Regions from separate parts of the Micromonospora profundi genome, predicted to be linked through region 2. Evidence: riboswitches for the same ligand, from Rfam matches in the RefSeq annotation. Region 2 holds a riboswitch; each other region holds the start of a gene.

Region 1 (5,999 bases), 2.5 Mb from region 2:
GAGGCGGTGGACGTGGCGGGCGCGCCCACAGTCACAGTGCGGGCCGCGTCGCCGACCGGCGAGGCGGTGCTCTTCGTCAAGCTCTACGACGTCGACAAGGACGGCGCCGCGACCCTGTCGAACGGGCTGGTCGCGCCGGTCCGGCTCACCGGTCTGCCGGAGCAGGTGCAGGATGCCCGCCCGGTCACCGTGACGCTGCCCGGCATCGTCCACCGTGTCGAGGCCGGACACCGGCTGCGCCTTGTGGTCGCCACGTCCGACCAGGCGTACACCACTCCGGCCGAGCCCACCGTCTACACGGTTGCGGTGGACGGCGCGGTGAGCCTGCCCACGATCGACGGAGAGCCGATCCCCACTGCCGCGACCGTGTGGCGCTGGGTGCTCGCCGGCCTGCTCGCGGCCATCGCGATCGGGCTCGTCGTGGTCGTCGCAGTTGTCCGCCGCCGCCACCGCCGCCAGGACCGCTCGGTGCATCCGGAGTACGCGGACACGCCGCTTGCCGTGCGCGCCCTGCGCAAGGAGTACGCGGACGGCTTCGTGGCCGTGTCGAACGTCGACTTCGAGGTGCATCCGGGGCAGGTGGTGGGCCTGCTCGGGCCCAACGGGGCCGGTAAGACCACGACCCTGCGGGTGCTGATGGGGCTGACCCAGCCGACCGCCGGTGAGATCTACGTCTTCGGTCGGCGGCTGGTGCCCGGCTCACCGGTGCTCTCCCGCATCGGCGCGCTCGTGGAGGGGCCCGGTTTCCTGCCGCACCTGTCCGGCCTGGACAACCTGAAGGCGTACTGGCGGGCGACCGGGCGGCCGTGGGAGGACGCGCACTTCGACGCGGCGTTGGAGATCGCCGGGCTGGGCGACTCGGTGCACCGGAAGATCAAGAACTACAGCCACGGCATGCGCCAACGACTGGCGATCGCCCAGGCCATGCTCGGGTTGCCCGAGTTGCTGGTGCTCGACGAACCGACGGACGGGCTCGACCCGCCGCAGATCGCCGAGATGCGCCGAGTCCTCCAGCGGTACGCCACCGACGGGCGCGCGGTGCTGGTCTCCAGTCACCTGCTGGCCGAGGTGGAGCAGACCTGCACCCACGCGGTGGTGGTGAACAAGGGCCGGATCGTGGCGTCCGGGCCGGTGGAGGAGATCGTGGGGGAGTCGCCGAGCGTGCTGTTCGATGTCAGCGACCCGGTGGCGGCGCGGCAGGTGCTGGACGGCCTGCACGGCGTACGGGTGCTGCCGGAGAGCGACGGGCAGTTGGTGGTCGACACCAACGGCACGGCCCGCAGCGAGGTGGTGGCCGAGCTGGTACGCGCCGGCATCGGAGTGGACCGGGTGGTGCCCCGGCGCCGCCTGGAGGACGCGTTCCTCGCCCTGGTGGGCGAGAACTCTCGGGGAAGCGGTGACCGGTGATGGCTGGCTCTTCCGTCGACACGCCGTCGGGCGTCACCGATCCGGCCGGTGCGGCCCGGGGCTACCGGCCGTCGGCCACCATGCCGTTCGCTGCGGAGTTCCGCCGGCAGGCGTCCCGGCGGCGCACCCAGCTGGCGCTCGGGTTCATGGTGCTGCTGCCGCTGATCATCCTGATCGCGTTCCAGTTCGACTCGGGCGGTGACGACGACAACGGCCGCAACGAGTTCTCCAGCCTGGTCGAGCTGGCCACCTCGGGCGGGCTCAACTTCACCCTGTTCTCGATCTTCGTGTCGGCGTCGTTCCTGCTGGTGGTGGTCGTCGCGCTGTTCTGCGGCGACACGGTGGCCAGCGAGGCGAGCTGGGGGAGTCTGCGCTACCTGCTGGCCGTCCCTGTGCCCCGTGCCCGGCTGCTCACGGTGAAGCTCGTGGTCGCGCTCGCGTACTCGGGGCTGGCCCTGCTCCTGCTGGCCGGCACCGCGCTGGTGGCCGGCACCCTGCGCTACGGCTGGTCGCCGCTGCGCAGCACTGTCGCCGCCGAGCTGGAGCCGACCGAGGGGCTGCTCCGGCTGCTCGCCGTGCTCGGCTACCTGGCGGTCGTACTCCTGGTGGTGGCGGGGCTGGCGTTCCTGCTGTCGGTGACGACGGACGCCGCGCTCGGCGCTGTCGGTGGCGCCGTGCTGCTGTGGATCCTGTCCAGCATCCTGGACCAGATCACCGCCCTGGGGGCTCTGCGCGACTTCCTGCCCACCCACTTCAGCACCGCCTGGTTGGGGCTGCTCTCCACCCCGGTGCAGACCGACGACGTGGTGCGCGGCTGCATCTCGGCGATTTGCTACGCGACGCTGTTCTGGGGGCTGGCGTTCTGGCGGTTCACCCGCAAGGACATCACGTCGTAGCGGCCACCTGACGCCACCGCTCGATCGACTCGCTTCCTGGGGCGTCGGTCGGGTGGGATGCGCGATTTCCGGGAAGCCGGAAACGTGCCGCCGCAACTATCGACGAGGCCGACAGGGTGTACGGACCGCGCGCGGAGCGGTACCGTCGGTTGCGGGAGCGCTCCCACAGGAGGCGATCACGCCCGGCTTGTTCCGAGCAGGGATTTTCCCACTAGCAAGGAATCTATTAACTTCGATGGATTCATGCTCCATGATGGGTGGTATCGATATCCATCTATGGGAGGTTCCATGAACGTCTCTCGGCTCGGCGGGCCGATCCTGTCCCTGTTCCGCATCGTGACCGGCCTGCTGTTCGCGCTGCACGGCCTGTCCTCGATCTTCGGGTTGTTCGGCGGCAACCCCGTGACCGGCAAGGCGATACCCCTCGGCACGTGGCCAGGCTGGTGGGCCGCGCTGATTCAGCTGATCTGCGGTGCGCTGGTGCTTGTCGGTCTCTTCACCCGACCGGCCGCGATTCTCGCCTCCGGTTCGATGGCGTACGCCTACTTCGTCGTGCACCAGCCGGACGGCCTGCTGCCGCTACAGAACGGCGGTGAGTTGTCCGCGCTCTTCTGCTGGTCCTTCCTGCTGGTCGCGGTGCTCGGCCCAGGCTCCTGGGCGCTCGACTCGCTGTTGGCCCGGCGTCGCCCCGCCACTCTGACCGCGCCGATCGCCGAGCCCACTTCGGTACCGGTCTGACCGCACTCCCACCGCGCGTCGCCGGGGCCTCGACGAGGCGGCCCCGGCGACGCGCCGTGCTCGTCACCCGTCCTGGCCTGGTCGGTTAGCTCACAGCGTGGGATCAGCGCTGGATGCGACGGCCGCCGGTGCCTAGAATCGGCGGCACAACTGAATACCTCATCCAGAGGGGCTGAGGGATACGGCCCGACGACGCCCCGGCAACCACCCCGCGCGCTCACCGCTGAGCGACCCGTGGGGCAGGTGCCAATTCCGTCCCTGCCGCACCGTGCGATGCGGGGAAAGATGAGAGGACTCTCGACATGACGTCGACGCTCGCCGCCTCCGGCATCGACACCTCCGCCAGCCCCGCCCGCGCCCTGGTCTGCCGCGCCTGTTCGGCCCGCTACCCGCTCGCCGCGCAGCACGCCTGCTACGAGTGTTTCGGCCCGCTGGAGGTCGACTACGACACCGCCGCCCTAGCCACCGTCACCCGCGAGCAGATCGAGGCCGGCCCGAACAACATCTGGCGGTACGCCGCGCTGCTGCCCGCCGGTCAGGACCCGGCCACCCGGGTCACCGTCAACCCCGGTCTGACGCCGCTGGTGGCGGCCCCGCACCTCGCCGCCGAGCTGGGCATCACCGCGCCGCTCTGGGTCAAGGACGACAGCGCCAATCCCACCCACTCGTTCAAGGACCGGGTCGTGTCGGTGGCGCTCACCGCCGCCAAGGCGCTCGGCTTCACCCGGTTCGCCTGCGCGTCGACAGGCAACCTGGCCAACTCGGTGGCCGCGCACGCCGCCCGGGCCGGGGTGCCCTCGATTGTCTTCATCCCCAGCGACCTGGAACAGGGCAAGGTCATCACCACCGCCGTCTACGGCGGCGAACTCGTCGCCATCGACGGCTCGTACGACGACGTGAACAGGCTCTGCGGCGAGCTGGTCGAGACCGACGAGTTCGAGGACACCGCGTTCGTCAACGTCAACGTCCGGCCGTACTACGCGGAGGGCTCCAAGACCCTCGGCTACGAGGTCGCCGAACAGCTCGGCTGGCGGATCCCCGCCCAGGTGGTCATCCCGATGGCCAGCGGCGAGCTGCTCACCAAGATTGACAAGGCGTTCTCCGAGCTTGTCGAGATCGGCCTGGTCGAGGCGCCGGCCGGTGGCTGGAAGGTCTTCGGCGCCCAGTCGGCCGGCTGCAACCCGATCGCCTCGGCGCTGCACGCCGACACCGACACCATCACCCCGGTCAAGCCGACAGGCATCGCCAAGTCCCTCAACATCGGTGACCCGGCCGCCGGCCTCTACGCGCTGGAGGCGGTCCGTCGCACCGGCGGCTGGATGGAGTACGTCGACGACGACGAGATCCGTGCCGGCATCCGCGACCTGGCCCGCACCACCGGGGTCTTCGCCGAGACCGCGGGTGGCGTCACCGTGGCGGTACTGCGCAAGCTTGTCGAGTCCGGTCGGCTCGACCCGACGGCCGAGACTGTCGTGTTCAACACCGGCGAAGGGCTGAAGACCATCGACGCCGTGGCCGGTCAGGTCGGCCCGACCCACCACATCAAGCCCTCTCTGCGCGCCGCCCGCGACGCCGGTCTCCTCGGCTGACGTCCACCGCCGGTCGGGGGCGGGGGATCGCCCGGACGGGGGATCGGGCCGATCCGCCCTGTAACTGGCTTTTCGCAGTGAGTGTAGAAAACCCGCCGCTGCGGACTTGACGACAGGAACCGGACGGCGCAAGATGCTCCGTGCGGGAGGGCATTTCGCCGGAGACTTTTGAAGTTCTTGCGACCCAACGCCGGAGGCGTTGTGCGAGTGTCCCTCCCGACCACGTCCGATCGGGCCACCGGATTAATTCGGTGGCCCGATCGCTTTTCCCGGTGACAGGCTCGCCGGCATGAGCATCACGATCGCGTCCTTCGACGGCGCCGACCGGGCCGCTGTCGACGAGGCGTACCGGATCGGCGCGGCCGCCAACGACGTCGACATGCCGGACTTCCCGCCGTTCTGCCGGCGTCGCTTCGACGCGCTGTTCCACACGCCGATGCCCGGCACCGAGTCGCTCTGGGCGCTGGCCCGGCTGGACGGCGTACCGGCCGGCTACCTGCAACTGGACCTGCCCCAGCTCGACAACACCGACAACGCGACAGTCGAGCTGACGGTGCATCCCGAGCTGCGGCGTCGCGGCGTCGGCCGGGCACTGCACGAGTACGGGGTACGCCTGCTGCGCGAGCACGGACGCAAGCGGGTGGTCGGGATGACCGTCTCCACGATGCCCGACGGGCCGCCCCGATCAGTGGCGGGTGACGCGTTCGCCGCCACGATAGGAGCCCAGGCCGCGCTTGTCGACGTGCGTCGCCGACTCGACATCGACAGCATCGACCGGGTCGCGCTGCGCGCTGCGCTCGCCGAGGCCCACACCATGGCCGAGGGCTATCAGTCCGTCACCTGGCAGGGTGCGACCCCGACGGAGTACCTGGCGGACATCGCCTATCTGGACGGCCGACTGCTCATCGACGCGCCAATGGGCGACGTGCAGTGGGAGCCGGAGCAGGTCGACGCCGAACGCATCCGGGGCACCGACCGGGCGTTGGAGGCCAGGGGCCGGCGGCGCTACCACCTCGGGATGCGACACGAGGCGTCCGGTCGGCTTGTCGCCTGGACCCTGCTCGACGTGGGCGCCAGCGCAGACTGGCACGCCTTCCAGCAGATCACCATCGTCGACCCCGCTCACCGTGGGCACCGGCTCGGTCTGCTCGCCAAGATCGAAAATCTGCATCACCTGCTCACCCACGAGCCGGCGGTACGCGTCGTCGACACCTTCAACGCGGCAAGCAACAGTTACATGGTGGCGATCAACGAGCGGCTCGGCTTCCGCCCGGTGGACTCCTGGAACAACTGGCAGCTCACCCTCTGACGGGCGATCGGCGCTACTGCTCGCGCGGGGTCCTCAGGCATGATGGCGGCATGACGGAGA
Region 2 (5,999 bases):
GCGTGGAGGCGCTTGTCCTGATCGTGGTGCTGGGCATGACAGTCCTGATCGGCACCACCCTCGGCGGCCGGTACCGGGTCGCGCCGCCGATCCTGCTCATCGCGTTGGGAGTCCTGCTCGGGCTGACACCGCCGTTTTCCGAGGTGACCCTGGAACCGGACCTGGTGCTGTTGATCTTCCTTCCGGCGATCCTCTACCGGGAGAGCCTCACCATCAGCCTGCGCGAGATCCGGGCCAACCTGCCGGTGATCGGGCTGCTCGCCGTGGTGCTCGTGCTGCTCACCATGGTCACGGTGTCGCTGACCGCGCAGGCGCTCGGGGTGAACCCCGCTGCCGCGTGGGTGCTCGGCGCGGTTCTCGCGCCGACCGATGCCGCCGCGGTCACCGGCCTGGCGAAGCGGTTGCCCCGCAAGCTCCTCACCACCCTGCACGCGGAGAGCCTGATCAACGACGGCACCGCCTTGGTGATCTTCGCGGTGGCCGTGGGTCTGCTCACCGGCGCCGCCGAGCCGGGTGTGCTGGGCATCAGCGAGGAGTTCGTCGGCGCCAGCGCCGGTGGGGTGCTCGCCGGGCTGCTGGTGGGCGGCTTCGTGGTGCTGATTCGCAAACGGCTCGACGATCCGCTGCGCGAGGGCGCGTTGAGCGTGCTGACGCCGTTCGGCGCGTTCCTGCTGGCCGACTCGGTGCACGCCAGCGGTGTGCTCGCGGTGGTCGTCGCCGGCCTGGTCCTCGCCTACGCCGGCCCACGGGTGATCCGCGCCCGCTCCCGCGTGCTGGCCTACGCGTTCTGGGACCTGTCCACGTTCCTCATCAACGGCGGCCTGTTCGTCCTGCTCGGCACCCAGATCCCCCGGGCCGTCCAGGGCATGACCAGCACCTCGCCGCGACGGGCTCTGGTGATCGTGGTGGTGGTCGCCTCGGTCGTGATCGCCACGCGGCTGCTGTTCGTCTACCTGACGAGCGAGTCGGTGTCCCTGCTGCGTCGCCAAATGTCGGACGACGGAAAGTCGGTGTCGACCCGCTGGCGGGTCGGCACCGTCGCCGGCTGGGCCGGGTTCCGGGGAGCCGTCTCGCTGGCTGCGGCCCTGGCCGTCCCGACGGTGACTGTCGCCGGCCGACCGGTGGTCGAACGCGACCTGATCATCTTCGTCACCGCGTTGACCATTGTGTTGATCATGCTGTTGCAGGGCACCACCCTGCCACTTGTGGTGCGCTGGGCGGGGCTGGGCGGTGACCCCGGACGCGACGACGAGTTGCGGCAGGCGCGGTTGCGCGCCACCGAGGTCGGCCTGTCCGCGATGCCCCAGGTCGCCGCGGAGATCGGTGCCGGGGAGGACGCGGTTCGCCGCTTGGAGGCCGAATACCAACGGCACCTGGCGGACGTGAAGGAGGGCGGTGGGGAGACGGCCGAGGAGCGTGACCTGGAACGCCAACTGCGCCTCGGGCTTCTCGCCCACAAGCGGCGCGAGGTCACCCGAATGCGCGACAGGCGGGAGATCGACGACCTCGTGCTGCTTGAGTTGCAGGCCACGCTCGACAACGAGGAGATCCGGCTGCTGGGGCGCGGCCCCGAGGACTGACGCTGCCCTGCGGGGCGCGGCTCAGAGCACCTGGTCGAGCGCGGCTCAGAGCACCTGGTCGAGGAACCGGCGCAGCCGTGGATGCTCGGCCCCCTCGAAGATCCTCTCCGGTGGGCCGGCCTCCAGCACCACGCCCCGGTCCATGAAGGCGACGGTGTCGGCGACCTGCCGGGCGAAGCCCATCTCGTGGGTGACCACCACCATCGTCATTCCGCCGGCGGAGAGGTCGGCCATCACGCCGAGTACGCCCTTCACCAGCTCGGGGTCGAGCGCCGAGGTGGCCTCGTCGAAAAGCATCACCTCGGGGCGCAGGGCCAGCGCCCGGGCGATCGCCACGCGCTGCTGCTGGCCGCCGGAGAGTTGCGTCGGCCGGGCGTCGGCCTTTCCGGCCAACCCGACAAGCTCCAACTGGGCGCGGGCGACCGCGACCGCCTCGTCCTCGCTGAGCTTGCGCAGCCGGCGCAGTGCGAGGGTGATGTTGCGCAGCACGCTCATGTGCGGAAAGAGGTTGAACTGTTGGAAGACCATTCCCACCCGCTGCCGCAGCGCGTCCGGGTCGTCGCCCAGCACGCTGCGCCCGTCCAGCAGCACGTCGCCGCGGTCCGGCTCGATGAGCCGGTTGAGGGTACGCAGCAGAGTGGACTTGCCCGAACCGGAGGGCCCGATCACGCAGGCCGTCGCACCGCGCGGCACTGTCAGGTCGACGCCGCGCAGCACCCGGGTGGGCCCGAAGGCGAGGTGTACGTCCCGCGCGTCGAGGCTGACCGAGGTTGTCGTCGCGATGCTCATCGGCGGTCTCCTTCCGGAATGCCGGCAAGCGCCAGCTCGTCCTCGTCGTCGTCTGGTGGCGCGGTCGCCGGCCGGCCGAGGCGCAGCCGCCGGTCGATCCAGTTGACGATGTGCGTCAGCGGGACTGTCAACGCCAGGTAGAAGAGCCCGGCCAGCAGCAGCGCGGACTGGTTGCCGGTGTTTGCCGCGTAGTCCTGCCCGATCCGGAACAGCTCCCGCTGGCTTGCCACCAGCCCGAGGAAGTAGACAAGGCTGGAGTCCTTGATCAGCGCGATGAGCTGGTTGACCCAGGCGGGCAGGACCCGCCGGATGCCCTGCGGAATGATCACCAGCCGCATCGAGTCGGCCCAGGAGAAGCCGAGCGCGCGAGCGCCCTCCAACTGGGCGGCCTCCACCGACTGAATGCCCGAGCGGAAGATCTCACCGATGTACGCCGACGCGATGAGCGACAGCGCCAGAATGCCCAGCGGGTAGGGGTCGGGCCCCCAGATCTCCATTCCCAGCGGGGCGAGCCCGACGCCGATCAGCAGGATCGTGGCCGCCGCCGGCAACCCGCGGAAGATGTCGGTGTAGACGCGCGCCGGCCAGCGCAGCCACCGGCTGCGGGAGATGCCGGCGACAGCGAGCAGCAGGCCCAGCACGGAGCCGAGCAGGGCGGCGGAGACCGCCAGGATCAGGGTGTTGGGCAGCCCGACGGTCAGCATGTCGGGCAGTGCCTCGCGCATCGACCTCCAGTCGAAGAAGGTCTCCCACAGGGTGCTCAACGGATCCATCGGTCGCCTCTCCTACCGCCCTGCTCGCTCGTCACCGGTACGCCGTCAGGAAGCGGCGGACGCGGACGCAGCAGCCGACGGCACTGCCACCGTGCCGCTGCCCGGCTTGAAGTCCTCCGGAACCGGCCGGCCCGGGTAGTACTGCGCCTGCAACCGGCTCCACGTGCCGTCCGCGATGACCTCGTCGAGGCCCTTGTTCAGCGCCTCGCGCAGCTTGTCGTTGCCCTTGGCCACCGCGTACGCGGTCGGAGAGTTGCTGAGCTGCTTCGCCGCCACGGTGATCTTGCCGTTGCTCTCGGCGGCCAACTTGTCGCCGATCTCCGCGGGGGCGATCCACGCGTCGGCGGTGCCCGCCTTGAGCTGGTTGACCGCGCCGTTGTAGTCCGGCACGCGGACCGGGTCGAGCTTCTGGCCGGTGGCGTAGTCGTCCTGGACGGTGCCCTGCACCACGACGACCCGCTTGCCGGCGAGCTGGTCGAAGCCGGTGATCGGCGAGCCGGCCGGAACGTCCAGACCGAAGTAGCTGAAGTCGTAGCCGTTGCCGAAGTCGACTGTCTTCTTCCGCGCCTCGGTGATGGTGATCGAGGAACTGCCGACGTCGAACTTGCGGTTGTTGACCTGGGACAGCAGCGCGGAGAAGTCGGTGCCGACGAACTCGACCTTCAGGCCGAGCTTGTCGGCGACCGCCGTGAGCAGGTCGTTGTCGAAGCCCGTGAACTTGCCGTCCTTGAGGAACACGTTCGGCGGCGCGTCGGACAGGGTGCCGGCCCGCAGCACGCCGGGCTGCGCCAGGTTGTACGGGTTGGCGGTGGCCTCGGACGAGGAGTCGTCGGAGCCGCAGGCGGTGAGGGCGGTCGCGGCGAGGATCGCGGCGGCACCGACAGCGGCGGCACGGGTCAGGGCAGGAAGGAATCGCACGAGTGTCTCCGAAGGTCGCGTCAGGGGCGGGCGTGGACGTGCGCCGCCCACGGTGCGCCCGATGAGGGCGTACCGCTGGTGTGGTTCCTGGAAAGGGGGAGTGCGCTAGTGCGCTGCGCGGCCGCGACAGGCGGCGCTGCACACCCGCATCATGTCCACGTGCCGTCGCCGGATCAGTACCGGCGTGACCCGACCTGTGCGGAAGTCCGCGCCGTCGGCGTGTGGATCGGTGGTGAGGATGCGCATAGAGGTCTCCCGGGTCTGTGCTGACCTGGGTGCCAGGCCACGCTTGCACCGGCGTCCTGCCGGTGCCTGGTCTTCACCCGGGGCACCCCACCGCGGAGGAGGGTTGCCGGCCAGCAAGCCGGGGCTTCGCGCTGGCACTCATGACCTGCGCCGAGGCTAGCAGCAGACCCCGGCCCGCCGTCCAGCCGATATGACCACGCTCACCGTCCGTTGCCTGGTCAGCCGGCATGCACGTGCGGCCGGCGCGTCGGGTCGGGCTCCTGGCGGCGCAGGATCTCCCTGGTCACCGAGGCGATCTCGCCCTGCCCGAACGCCAGGTAGCGCAGGACGTTGCGGGCCGGACCGCCCTCGGTCCACTCGAAGTAGATGTGGGGGCGCCGACCGCTGCGGTCGCGGATCTCCAGCAGTAGGGCGGCCAGCGCATTGGGCACCGACGAACTGGCCAGGCTGAGCACCGGGAAGCGGTCGTGCGCCACACTGCCGCGCACCAGCAGCCCGGTCTCGAAATCCGACGGGTCGGTGACGTGGACCTCGACGAAGACGACGTCGCTGTCGTCGGGGAAGTCGTTGTCGGCCATGGTCTGCGCCAGCTTGTCGCGGTACTCCGCCAGGTCGCGTCGCCCCGGCTCGTGGGCGATGAGGCGGATCCGACGCCCGGCACGCTCGGCGACGAACGCCGTCGCGAGCGGGTCCAACTCGACCCGGTCGACACGCAACTCGAAGGCCCGCAGCACCCGCGAAAGCGCCGACACCAGGATCATCGCACCGATGAAGCAGGCGGCGATCTTGACGCCGTCGGGGCGTTGCACCACGTTCGCCGCCGTTGTGTAGACGAACACGACGGCGATGACTCCGAACGCGATCATGCGCCCGCGCTGCCCGCGCCGCCGTGCCGCGAGGGTCACCGCCGTCGACGCCGAGGTGATCAGGACCAGAACCCCTGTGGCGTACGCGCCGCCCTGCGCGTCGACGCTGGCCCTGAAGATGATCGTGATGAGGAACGCGACGCCGGTGAACACCAGCACCAACGGCCGGACCGCCCGCGCCCAGGCCGGCGCCATGCCGTACCGGGGCAGATAGCGGGGCACCAGGTTGAGCAGGCCGGCCATCGCCGAGGCGCCCGCGAACCAGAGGATCCCGATCGTCGACAGGTCGTACGCCGTGCCGAAGACCTGGCCGAGATTCTCGTGCGCCAGATAGGCCAGGGCCCGCCCGTTCGCCGGACCACCCGGCTGGAACGCCTCGGGCGGAATCAGCACTGTGGTGGTCACGCTGCTGGTGATCAGGAAGACGCTCATTGTGGCGGCGGCGGTGGTGAGCAGGCGACGCGCGCCCCGGATCCGGCCCAGCGGACGGTCCTCCGAGTCCCGCCGGTCCCCCCGGATGTGCGGCATCACCGCCACGCCGGTCTCGAAGCCAGAGAGGCCCAGCGCCAGCTTCGGAAACACCAGCAGGGACAGCGCGACGACCATCAGTGGGTCGCCGTGCCCGGTGGTCAGGGCTGTGGTCCAGTCCCCGACCGCACTCGGATGGGTCACCACCCGCCACAGCGCGTCGACGATCACCACGGCGTTCAACGTCAGGTAGACAGCGACCAGGACGACGGCGATCCCGACGGCCTCACCGAAGCCCTTGAGGAACACCGCGCCGAGCAGCGCCACGAGCAGCAGCGTGAGCAGCACCTCGTGACCCT
Region 3 (5,999 bases), 560 kb from region 2:
TGTCGGAAGTCAAGGGGCTCTACTCGCGCTGTCACAAGCAGGACCAGTGGGACTGGTTCACCGTGTGGCAACAGCTGGGCCGCCCTGGACGTAAGCGCTGCCTACAAGCTGGTGATGCGTTCGGTCGCCTACGGAGCGCGATCAGGGATGGCGACGATGCAACCGTTGCGAAGCAGCTCACGCTCCTGATTGACGCGGACGTGCAGGTCCATCTGGCCGGACTCGTCGGGGAACAGCCGCGTGAACCGCGAGGAGCTGGCTACATCTACGTGCTGTCGACTCGCGAGCAGCCTCGGATGCTGAAGATTGGCTACACCGAGCGGACCGTTGAGGAGCGGGTGAGGGAGATCAATCGGGCGACCGGCGTCGTTATCCCGTATGGCGTGCGCGCTTTGTGGGTGGTCGCGGATGCTCCGTCGGTGGAGGCCGAGCTGCACGATCGATTGGCGCCCTATCGGGTGCGCAAGGACCGCGAGTTCTTCGACCTCGATTACCGCGACGCGTCCGCCCTCATCCAGGGCTACATAGATGGTCTCCGACGCGAGGAGTAACGTGGTCGTCCCTGGCGAGCAGCTGATGGAAGGCCACACGTTCCTCCCTTAGATCAACGGGCCGGCCCGCCAACTCAGCCAGGAGTTCCGGTAGGCGCCACGTCGTCAGGTGTGCATAGCGGGCGTTGTAAACGCCGACGGCTTCGATGGCGAACTCGTCAGCGAAGTCCAGCAGTACGTAGCCGAGCAGCTGCATGATGGTCGGCGCTTCCAATGAGGACCGCCGCGTCCCGGCGCGGCGCTTGCTGCCGAGGCCCGTCTTGAGGTCGAGCAGCAGACCTGCGGCGATCAGATCGGCGTCGGCGTTCATCAACGATGACCCGGCGAAGGTCGGCCCGAGGGCCCACGCGCCATGCCGCGCCGACAGGGACGGCAGGAGGCTCCGCTCGGCGAAGGCGCGCAATGCCTGGAGCTCGTCGAGGGCCGCGGGTGGAGCGAGATCAAGTAGCTTCCCGGCGGTGATGGACCTTGGGGCCAGGGCCATCAACGGGGATCCGGGTGTGGAACCGACCCGGTACAGGTCGGTGAGGAGCGCCAGCGCCCAGCACGCCCGGGCAACGAGTTGATGGTCGGCTTCGCTGCCTGCGGCCGGCCCGGTGAACCGGGAGGTCCCCACGCTGTCGCCGCTTCGGGAGTAATCCAGCGTGCGCGCCAGTTCGTCGACCGCGTGCCGGAGTGGGGGAGTGCGCGCGCCGAGCAGTGCCAAGCGCAGATCCGGTCTGGGATGCAGCATGAAGCGCACCATCCAGTCGAAGGCCGAGCCGATGGTGCCAGGGTTTGCCTGACTCCCAGGCACGACAAGGGAGCCCACGGATTCCCGATACCGTGCCTGCAGGTCCTGCCAGCGGCCGAACCGCTCCTGAATGAACAACCTCGCTGGCGAGGCTCTGTTGCTCAATGCCACGGTCAGCGCCGGCCAACCACTGATGATGGTCATGCTTCGACCACCGGGCACCGACTTCGCTGCCCGCCACTGTCCATCATGGCCGGATGCTATCGAACGGCGCGGCATCCGAGCTGCCCGTTATCACCGGACCGTCGATGGGCGATGACCAGCCGGCTGCTGTTGGCGAGATCGGTTACCACCAACAGCAGCCGGCTGGACTGGCGATCAACGAGCGGTGGCCAAGAATTCGTTCTGCGCCTGCCGGAGGCTGCTGAGGTCGTGGGGGACGGGCATGACGCCGTAGCGGTCGAAAGCGTCGACGCTTGCTCCGAGCGACGGCGACCACCGTCGCTGCCACTCGACCAGCGGCACACTTGGGCCGACTGGGCGTAGTGGCTCGGCGAGCCGGTCGAACTCCACCTGCTGCCACTCGCGCAGCTCGTTACCACGCCGCGCGGAAGTCACCAGCGAGGCAGCGACCTCGGTGTTCGCGGCCGTCGGCGGCTGAACCACGTCGCCGTTCATGAGCGAGTGCCGGCCCAGCGGCAGTGCAGCACGGTGGCCGTACCATTCGCCGACGAGCTGCGAGACGTGTCGGCAGGTTTCGCAGGCCAGCCACGACCACCGGGTTCGGGTGATCACCGTGTCCCGGACGCACAACACACACAGGTCGAGGTCACCAGGGATGTCCTGGCCCTGCCACTGCTGCTCCCACTCCGGCGTACGGGGCTGGCACCGGCACCGCTGCTCGCGCGGGGCACCGTCGCGAAGGTGCCCGCAGGTCAGGCAGACCGCGAAGGCGGCCAGGTCCAGCTCGTTGAACGGCACGGTGAACTCGCTCTCCCGGTGCCATGAGGCACCCGCTCTTGCCGTGCCGCAGCTTGCGGTCGACCTGGTCTTCCCCCGGAGGCACCGTGCGCGGGTGGCGCGGTTGCCGGGTCAGCAAGCCGGGAGGCTTGACGCTGACCACTCTTGACGCCCAGGAAGCATAGAGATCATCGAGGCCGGGAGCAATCCCGCGGGGGGAGACCTGAGCCAACGGTGGTGGCGGAACTATCAGTCGGCGGCGAGTCTGAGCCGGGCAAGCAGGTCGGCCACTTCCCGGGTCAGCTCATGGTCTGGGCCGTAGACGACGCAGAGGTCGTCGTGCAGCGGTTGGAGCTCGTCTGCGGCCTCGGCGGCCTTGTCTTCGGAGACCAGCAGTATGCCGATGTTGAAACGTAGGTCGAGAGCGGTGGGGGAGACGTCGCCGGAGGCGGCGCGTACGTGCGTCAGCACCTGCCGGAACTGGCGCAGGGCTGTGGTGGCCTGGCCGAGTTCCGCCCGGCAATGGGCTGCCTGCCGCAGGCATTCCAACGCGTCCTCGCTGGTGGGGCCAGCGGTACGGGTGTATGCGGCGGCGAGGGCGTCGAACTCCGGCAGCGCGCGCCGGAAGTCCCCGCCGATGATGAGAATGGCCGCTCGCCGTGATCGCAGACCCAGCACCCGTGGACTTTCAGCACCGAGCGCCTCGCTGGCGGGTCCGATCACACCCTCGAGCACCTCGGCAGCCTGGGCGAACCGCTCGTCGTCCAGCAGCTCGTCGGATTGGGCAACGGCAGCCTTGATCGCGTCTCGAACCTCGGTCCGCAGGATCGCCGCCGGATCGGCGCTCGACGTGCCACTGCGCGGCGCCGGGACCACGGGAGCGGGTGCGGGTCGGCGGCGGGGCGCATTGGGTCGGCGGTACACCAGCGTCGGGTCGGGCATCGTGCTGCTCGCGCGCTCGGAGGCGGGCGGTGCCGATCCAGGTAGGGGCAGGAAGGGCAGCAGCCGCTCGTAGACGTCGTAGGCGTCCGCCGGCCGGTCCTCTGGGGCCTTGGCCAGCAGATCGAGGACCAGCTCCTCGATCGCTGCGGGCACGTCGTGGCGGAGCGTCCGTAGAGGTGGTGGCGGCTCGGTGACGTGCTGGTGCCACAGTTCGAAGTCGCTGCCGCCGGCGAAGACCCGCTGCCCGGCGAGGAGTTCGTGCAGCACGCAGCCCAGGGCGTACAGGTCGCTTTGCGGCGTGATCTGTGCGTTCTGGATCTGCTCGGGCGGCATGTAGTGGTGAGTGCCGAGGGCGCTGCCGGTTGCGGTGAGGCGGGTGACGTCGGTGCGCAGGATGGCGGCGATGCCGAAGTCGAGGAGCTTGATCGCCCCATCCGCGGTGACCAGGACGTTGTCGGGTTTGAGGTCGCGGTGCACGACGGGGATGGCGTGGGCGTGGGAGAGGACGGTGCAGATCTGCGCGGCGATAGCGGCGGCCCAGGTAACCGGCAGCGGATGCTGTGGGTCGATAAAGGCCCGCAGGGCGGTGCCACGGACGAACTCCATCACCAGGTAGAGCCGGTCGTAGGAGCGGTCGAGGACCGCGTCGTACACCTGGGGCACGCCGTGGTGTTGGATGCGTGCGGTGACGCGGGCCTCGCGGCGGAATCGCTTGGCGAACTCTTCCGCCTGCTGCGGGGTTTGCACGGCCTCGACGCGGATGAGTTTGATGGCGACCTCGCGGTCGAGGACGCTGTCGTAGCCGCGCCAGACGTGCCCCATGCCGCCGGAGCCGATCTCCTCGACCCGCTCGTATCGACCGGCGATCGGCTCTGCCCGCACCGTTGCCTCCACCCCTGCGACTGTCCCAGTCAGATGGTCAGTGTTGCGGTCGAACCGATCATCGTCCAGGGTTGCCGCCGCGGCGTGTCACGTTGGCGCCGCGACGGCGTCAGTGGGTCAGGCCACCTCGTCGTCGACGACTCCCTCCTGCCGGCGGATCAGCCGCCAGGCGGCGCTGCGGGCGCTGCGGTTGAGCGAGCTGCGGAAGTTCTGCTGCGGGTCGAAGTACTTACGCCCCAGGTCGGCGGTGCTGTCGAAGTGATCCATCATCTTGTCCTCGAAGACCGGGTCAAAGACGTGGCCGAAGTTCTCCTCGTCGTTGGCGACGGCGGCCAGCCGCACCTTCGGGTCGGCTAGCGCCTCGTTGAAGGGCTTGATGACATCCTGCTCGGTGAACTCGGTCCCGTACTTCTGGTTGAACCGGTCGATGAGCTCCGACAGCAGCGACTTCTCCGACTCCTTCGCACCGCCGGATCCGTCGCCGAAGCCCTTCATGTCGGCCGGCCCCTCGGGGACGAGGCTGACATCGTGCTCACCGGTCTTCTCCACTCGAAGATGGCTGAGGTCGATCTCGCCGACGTCCACGCCGCCGTCCTCACCACGGGGCAGCCGATTGAGGAGGTGCCGCCCATAGAGGTAGAGGCGCTCAAGCTCAGCGTCGATGTACGTGACGATGCCGGAGAGGAAGCTGTACTTGCGGACGTAGTCGTTCAGGTCGGCCCGGAGTGCCTCAGCCGTCTCCTGGTCGTCTTCCTCGTCGCCGTTGAGTAGGTCGGCGAAGCGGGTCACCGCAGGATCGAGATGTCGGTACAGCTCGGCGTGGAGCTTCTCCCACTTCGCCGTGTTACCTGCGGCCTGCCGCTGGGCAGCCAGGTAAGCCGCCGCGAACGCCTGCATCTCCTCGTCGACGAGAACCGGCGCGGACATTACCCTGCTCTGCGCGGTGTAGAGCAGGTTGGGGTCCGAGGGCAGGGTGGCAGCTTCCTCGAAGTACGGGCGGAAGGACTCCTTGATGTCCTCGGCGTCGTTGACGAAGTCCAGCACCGCCAGGTCGGACTGGCTTTTGCGGTCGGCGGTGCGGTTGAGCCGGGACAGGGTCTGCACGGCGGCGATGCCGGTCAGCGTCTTGTTGACGTACATCGTGGTGAGCAGCGGCTGGTCGAAGCCGGTCTGGTACTTCTCCGCGACCACCAGGATCCGGTACTCGGGCTGGCCGGCTCCGCCGGCCTGGGCGGCCTTGTCGTCGGCACGTGTGTAGGCGAACGCCTTCGGCAGGGCGGTTTCGGGCAGCCCGCCGTTTTCCTTCGCCTCAGTGATCTCCTCACCGTCGTAGGTGAGGGTGCCGGAGAACGCCACCAGGACCCCCGGGTCGGCGTAGCCCAGGTCGCCGATGTACTTCTTTATCGACCGGGCCATCTGTACGGCCTGCGGCCTGCCTGCGGTGACCACCATCGCCTTCGCCCGTCCGCCAAGCCTTCCGGCAGTGTGCGTGCGGAAGTGCTCGACGATCACCTGCGCGTGCTGGGCGACGGTCGAGTCGTGGGTGAGCGCGTACCGTGCCAGCAGCGGGTTCGCCTTGGCCGCGTCGACCTTCCGCTCGTCGCGGTTGCCATTGACGAGCTTCCAGTAGGTGTTGTAGGTGACGTAGTTGCGCAGCGGATCGAGGATGAACTTCTCCTCGATAGCCTGCCGCATCGAGTAGGTGTGGAACGGGTGGTACTTCCCGTCCTCGCCGAGCGTGCCGAAACCTTCGAGGGTCTTGTGCTTCGGGGTGGCGGTGAACGCGAAGTAAGAGAGGTTCGCCGCCCGCTGTCGCTTGCGCGCGTTGGCCTTGAGCTGAGCCTCGACATCCGGTGTGGCCGGCGCGCTGGTCGCGCCCGGGTCGTCGGAGTCGGCATCGAGGCCCAGGTCGCGCAGCACCGCCCGGACCG

What was found. Region 2 has a riboswitch for S-adenosylmethionine ahead of F4558_RS17210 (ABC transporter substrate-binding protein). Riboswitches for the same ligand answer to the same signal wherever they lie in the genome.
Region 1: linked by a shared signal. The riboswitch ahead of thrC (threonine synthase) and the one ahead of F4558_RS17210 (ABC transporter substrate-binding protein) in region 2 are both predicted to bind S-adenosylmethionine.
Region 3: linked by a shared signal. The riboswitch ahead of F4558_RS14730 (hypothetical protein) and the one ahead of F4558_RS17210 (ABC transporter substrate-binding protein) in region 2 are both predicted to bind S-adenosylmethionine.

The regions. Positions count from the first base shown of each region.
Region 1 is NZ_JAATJK010000001.1:6,454,459-6,460,457, forward strand. Features, by position in the region: gene F4558_RS28895 (alpha/beta fold hydrolase) at 1-1,407, shown strand, start outside; gene F4558_RS28900 (ABC transporter permease) at 1,407-2,303, shown strand; gene F4558_RS28905 (DoxX family protein) at 2,592-3,041, shown strand; SAM riboswitch class I at 3,198-3,333, shown strand; gene thrC (threonine synthase) at 3,344-4,630, shown strand; gene F4558_RS28915 (GNAT family N-acetyltransferase) at 4,920-5,939, shown strand; gene paaN (phenylacetic acid degradation protein PaaN) at 5,990-5,999, shown strand, end outside.
Region 2 is NZ_JAATJK010000001.1:3,932,591-3,938,589, reverse strand. Features, by position in the region: gene F4558_RS17225 (Na+/H+ antiporter) at 3-1,580, shown strand; gene F4558_RS17220 (amino acid ABC transporter ATP-binding protein) at 1,626-2,363, opposite strand; gene F4558_RS17215 (amino acid ABC transporter permease) at 2,366-3,142, opposite strand; gene F4558_RS17210 (ABC transporter substrate-binding protein) at 3,188-4,060, opposite strand; SAM riboswitch class IV at 4,341-4,452, opposite strand; gene F4558_RS17205 (APC family permease) at 4,525-5,999, opposite strand, start outside.
Region 3 is NZ_JAATJK010000001.1:3,373,698-3,379,696, reverse strand. Features, by position in the region: gene F4558_RS14740 (GIY-YIG nuclease family protein) at 1-551, shown strand, start outside; gene F4558_RS14735 (hypothetical protein) at 511-1,488, opposite strand; gene F4558_RS14730 (hypothetical protein) at 1,663-2,265, opposite strand; SAM riboswitch class IV at 2,295-2,415, opposite strand; gene F4558_RS14725 (serine/threonine-protein kinase) at 2,494-4,068, opposite strand; gene F4558_RS14720 (type I restriction endonuclease subunit R) at 4,186-5,999, opposite strand, start outside.